One region of the Nicoliella sp. ESL1113 genome, then DNA from elsewhere that is predicted to be linked to it. Evidence: a T-box and tRNA genes for the amino acid it is inferred to sense, from the RefSeq annotation. Region 1 holds a T-box; the other holds one or more tRNA genes.
The links. The T-box of region 1 lies ahead of leuS (leucine--tRNA ligase). A T-box ahead of a tRNA ligase gene usually reads a tRNA of that ligase, here a tRNA-Leu.

Region 1 (3,020 bases):
TAGCAATTACACCTAGCTCGATTCTTTGGATATTAGGTTCATTTGTATCAGGTTGGTTAATTACGCGATTACATTCCAGAGATGTTACGACCATTGGAATCGTTTTAGTATTAATAGGTGCTTTTGGATTAGTGCTTGCTCCACAAACAATGGCATTTAATTTATTTATCTTATTAACATCAATTTGTGGGTTAGGATTTGGGATTGCCACTACGAATCCGATTGTCGTAGTACAAAATAAAGTTGCTGACAATAATGTTGGGGCTGCCACTTCATTTAATGTTTTGTGTCGAACGGTTGGACAAACCTTATTTATTGCAATTTTTGGAATCTTTATGAATACTTCATTAAGGGTCGGGACCCTGCAAGTTTCTGGAACTTCAATTAAAATGATTAACAAGCTAATGGATCCAGTCACAGCAGCAACACTTCCTGCTAAGCTACTCCCTAATTTAAAAAATATTTTGTATAATTCCCTGCATGATGTCTTTTTAGTGGGGACGGTTATTGTGGCTTTAGCTTTAATTATTAATATTACTTATCGTAAAAAAGATGTTGCCTAGAATTTAGGCATCATCTTTTTTGGATGGCAATCAAAATGGGTGGATTATTGACCTGATTGATGAATTGATATTTTAATACTGTGAACTCTTTTTGATTGAGTTGTTCAGAAAATTGAATTACAAGCTCTTTTTCATTTTTACCCCCAGGGTGTCCATAGTATAAAACGATCGTTATGATACCATTTGGCTGTAACCGTGCTAGGCACGCCTTGATTGCTGGAATGGTTGTATTAGCAGTAGTAATTTTTTTATGGTCACTACCTGGCAGATAGCCTAAATTAAAGGTTGCAGCCCGAATTAGTTGTTCAGGTGGAAGGGTATTATTTATTTGTTCATGACCGCGATGATAAAGTTTTACTTGGTTCAATAAATTCTGCTCTGCCAGTCGTTTATTGGTATGCTCAATTGCTAATTCTTGAATGTCAAAACCATAAACCATTCCATTGGGTCCTACCAAATTTGCTAAAAATTCTGTGTCATTGCCGTTGCCTACGGTCGTATCAATAACGGTGTCACCGTGTTCAACGACCGTTTGGAGTAATGAATGGCTGTAATATAAAGCGGGTTTGATTTTCATGATAACGATTCGTCCCTTCATTAAAATTAAATGAGTAGTTCGCTTGCTTTTATGAGTTAACTTTGCTATTATAACATTAAATTGAACAACATAAATTAGACGAAATAGTAGTGGGCTTAATTTTTTTCAGAGACTAAATGGTTAGTGTGAATTTAGATAATTAACCGACGAACTCATCGTTATTAATTCTTAATTGAAACTAATAAATAAGTAGATTAAAACGTTTTCCGCGTTAAGGACTCGAGTGCTTTGCCTTTTTGGGTAAAGAATTTAGGTGGTAACGCGGAATAATCGTCCTATAGAATTTTTTTCTATGGGGCTTTTTTGTTGTTTAAGAAAAGGGAGGAATATAAATGCCTTACGATCACACAGATATTGAAAAGAAATGGCAACGCTACTGGGATAAGCATGATACTTTTGCAACCAGTGATGATTATGATAAAGAAAAATACTACGTTTTGGATATGTTCCCTTATCCATCTGGAAAAGGACTACACGTTGGTCATCCAGAAGGATACACCGCTACCGATATTATGGCGCGGATGAAGCGGATGCAGGGTAAGAACGTCTTACATCCAATGGGGTGGGATGCATTTGGGCTCCCTGCTGAACAATACGCAATGAAGACTGGCCACCATCCTGGTAAGTTTACTGAAGAGAATATTCAAACCTTTAAAAAACAAATTAAATCGCTTGGTTTCTCATATGATTGGCATCGTGAAGTGAATACCACGGATCCTAAGTACTACAAGTGGACCCAATGGATTTTCGAACAATTATATAAGAAGGGCTTAGCCTACGAAGATGAAATCGAAGTAAACTGGGCACCTGATTTAATGGGTGGGACCGTGGTTGCCAACGAAGAAGTAATCAACGGTAAGACCGAACGGGGTGGCTTCCCTGTTTATCGGGTTCCAATGCGCCAATGGGTCTTACGAATTACTGCCTATGCTGATCGCTTGATCGATGACTTAGACGACTTGGATTGGCCTGAAAGCATCAAGGAACAACAACGTAACTGGATCGGCCGTTCCGTTGGAGCGAGTGTTGATTTTAAGGTTAAGGGCCATGAAGACAAGAAGGTAGAAGTATTTACCACCCGTCCAGATACTTTATTTGGGGCTACATACATGGTTTTAGCTCCAGAACACGACTTAGTTGATCAAATTACCACCCCTGACCAAAAGGATGCCGTTGCTGCATACCGCAAGGAAGTTTCAACCAAGTCCGATTTGGAAAGAACCGATTTGAACAAGAATAAGAGCGGGGTCTTTACTGGAGCTTACGGAATCAACCCAATTAACGGTGAAGAAGTGCCAATTTGGATTGGTGATTACGTTCTTTCATCATACGGAACTGGTGCCATCATGGCTGTTCCTGCCCATGATGACCGTGATTATGAATTCGCTAAGAAGTTTGATTTACCAATTAAGCCAGTCATCGAAGGTGGCGATACCACTAAGGAAGCATACACTGGTGATGGAAAGCACGTTAATTCAGGCTTCTTAGATGGAATGGATAAAAAGACCGCCATTAAGGCCGCCATTGATTGGTTAACTGAACATCATGCTGGACATAAGAAGGTTAACTATCGACTTCGTGATTGGATTTTCTCACGGCAAAGATATTGGGGAGAACCAATTCCAGTTATTCACTGGGAAGATGGTGAAACCACTTTAGTACCAGAAGATGAATTACCATTGAAACTACCAGATGTCAGTGATCTAAAGCCATCTGGAACTGGTGAAAGTCCACTTGCTAATGTATCTGACTGGGTCAACGTTGTTGATAAAAACGGTCGGAAGGGGAAGCGTGAAACCAACACCATGCCACAATGGGCTGGGAGTTCATGGTACTTCTTACGCTACATCGATCCGCAT
Region 2 (3,020 bases), 290 kb from region 1:
CACGGTATAAGGCACCAGCGTCAGAATAATAGTCGACATCGTAGGTCTTATAACTACCTGCATCCCCCTCAACGCTAAATGGCTTAATATTAGCATGAGGATCTTCAACAGGACCACCTTCACCATTTGGTTCGTAGTTAACGGCATTCCCCTGATCATGAGCCATAAAACCATCCCGTTCATAGTTCTTAGGGGTACCGTTCTTCGGACGATTAATTGGTAGCTGTTCATAGTTAGCACCTAATCGATATCTTTCAGCATCTTTATATGCAAACAAGCGTCCTTGAAGTAACTTGTCTGGGGATGCTTCAATTCCTGGAACTAGATTAGCTGGTGAAAAAGCGGCTTCTTCGACGTCATCAAAATAATTAGTTGGATTTTCATCCAATGTAAATTCACCGACTTCTTGGAGTGGATAGTCTGCATGACTAACGACCTTGGTCACATCAAAAATGTCCTTCTTATAATTCAAACCATCTTCATAAGGAATAATTTGCACCATCACTTTCCACTTTGGGAAGTTTTTATCTGCAATTGCATCATATAGATCATGAAGCAAGAAATCAGTATCCTTTGAAGCGGTCTTAGCAGCCGTTTCGTTCGACATGTTCTTTACGCCTTGTTCACTCATAAAGTGATATTTAACCCAGAACACCTCACCCTTGGCGTTGACCCATTTATAAGTATGACTTCCATACCCATTCATTTCACGATAACTAGCAGGATTACCACGGTCACCCATTAAATAGGTCACTTGATGAACTGATTCTGGAGAATGGGACCAAAAATCCCATTGCATATCTTGACTTCTTAAGTGAGTATCTGGTTCACGCTTTTGCGAATGAATAAAATCTGGGAACTTAAGTGGATCATTAACGAAAAAGACAGGGGTATTATTACCAACGATATCGTAATTACCGTCATTAGTGTAGAACTTCAATGCGAATCCACGAACATCGCGTTCTGTATCTGGATATCCTGATTCACCAGCAACTTGGGAAAATCTGATGATCATTGGTGTCTTTTTACCAGGTTCGCCATTAAAAATATCAGCCTTAGTATATTTACTCATATCATGAGTTAGCTTAAAGAACCCCTTTGCACCAGCTCCCTTAGCATGAACGACTCGTTCTGGAATTCTTTCACGATTAAAGTGTGCTAGTTTTTCTAGTAATTGGTAGTCTTGCATTAAAACAGGGCCACGATTTCCAGCTGTTTGTGAATGATTATTGTCAGCCCATGGTTGACCTTCAGCTGTTTTGATCTTATCTGTCATGTGAACCACTCCTTTTAATAAATACAATATTTTTACAGAATAATGGTAACATGGTGTCACTTTATTGACAAACAAAACGGCGCACAAAAAAAGCTGAAACGCATTTCTGCATTTCAGCTTCTTATTTATGCGGCCAAGAGGACTCGAACCTCCACCGAGAAAATTCCCGACAAGATCCTTAATCTTGCGCGTCTGCCAATTCCGCCATGGCCGCATGTGAAAATCAACATATATAAATATATCAAATATTCACAAAATAAGCAACTCTTTTTTTATTATTCACCACGAACAGTAGCGCCATCACGGTCGAGATCCATTACCCGCACTTTTCCTGCTAATCGGTCATCTGCACGGAGTTGATCACGCAACTTGATCAATAAGTCTCTTTGCCCCAGCGATACGATCACTGGACCCGTACCGCTAATAAAGGTTCCATAAATCCCTAAATTATGAGCGGCCGTACGAATTAGATCTAAATTGTCTTGATCGCGTTTCAAATTTTCTTCTCCAAAATATTCTCCCTCAATCAAAGAAGATGCAACGGCCCAATTATCAGTAATTAAAGCTGCTACTAATAAGTTAGCATCGTTACTGGCTGCTAATGCAGACTGGGCATTAATTTGCTTAGGTAGCTCGATTTTGCCTACTTTACCACGTGGCATAACAAACATTAACGCTGAAACGGCGGGCATTTTAGCTTTAATTGCAGTTAATTGACCATCTTTTTCATTTGAAATTGTTAAATCACCTAAAAAACCGGCAGCAACATTTTCAGAATGCTCTTCAATTTCACTTCCAATTTGCATCTGTTCGTCGATTGAAAGATTTAAATTTCCCAAAGCATTGGCAATTTTTATCCCTACGATTACTGCAGTAGTACTAGATCCCAAACCATGTTCAACTGGGATATCAGACATTACCGTTAATTGATGGGGATGAATTTTAGGATCTAACCGTAAAATTGTTTGAACGATTAAATTATTTTCATCATGCGGAATGTTTTCACCGAGCGCATGGTTAACACGCCAATGGTCAGTTTCTTCTTCTACGATTACTGTATAGTAAAGGTGTAATGCTAACCCTAATGAATCGATACCAGGACCTAAATTAGAAACAGTCGCTGGAACTCGAATAATGATCTTTCCCAATGAATATCGCTCCTTTATCTTCTTTGTGAAATTAATTTTAACCTACCACGACATTTCCCGCAAACAAACTTGCTCGTGTTAATTAACCGTTCGCGATTATATTTTCGATGACATTTTTCACACTCAAATGTATATCTGGGTTGATCAATGCGTGGAGCAAACCGTAGCCCACCCACCGCAGCTAAAAGCTGTTGAAATTCTTTTGTACGATGTTGACCACTATAACCTGCTAAATGGAGATGGTAGTGGCATAATTCATGCTTAATAACCCCAATTAGCGTTTCTTTAGAAAAAGCCGTTAACATCTTCGGATTAATATCAATATTGTGACTTTTTAAATAATAACGTCCGCCCGTGGTTTTTAAACGATGGTTAAAATAAATCCGATGGTTAAACGGTCGGGCAAAATACCGTTGTGAAATTTTTTCACATAGCGCTTGTAATTCCTGATTGGACAATAATAAAATCTCCTCTACCCCTTAATACTTTAAAATACGTGATTATATTATTATCCGATTAATAAAAAAAACGGGTTGCCCCGTTTTTAATCATTAACCTACTAAAATTTTTTGAGTATATTTAATTACGCGTGCAAC

Region 2: it encodes a tRNA-Leu, which carries the amino acid that the T-box ahead of leuS (leucine--tRNA ligase) is inferred to sense. The anticodon was not compared.

The regions. Positions count from the first base shown of each region.
Region 1 covers NZ_CP196387.1:1,066,329-1,069,348, reverse strand. Annotated here, with positions in the region: gene ACSYTJ_RS04525 (MDR family MFS transporter) at 1-563, shown strand, start outside; gene mnmM (tRNA 5-(aminomethyl)-2-thiouridylate-methyltransferase MnmM) at 574-1,140, opposite strand; T-box leader at 1,226-1,442, shown strand; gene leuS (leucine--tRNA ligase) at 1,494-3,020, shown strand, end outside.
Region 2 covers NZ_CP196387.1:1,358,447-1,361,466, forward strand. Annotated here, with positions in the region: gene ACSYTJ_RS05930 (catalase) at 1-1,276, opposite strand, end outside; tRNA gene ACSYTJ_RS05935 (tRNA-Leu) at 1,405-1,490, opposite strand; gene ACSYTJ_RS05940 (homoserine kinase) at 1,552-2,424, opposite strand; gene ACSYTJ_RS05945 (SprT family protein) at 2,439-2,882, opposite strand; gene ACSYTJ_RS05950 (hypothetical protein) at 2,976-3,020, opposite strand, start outside.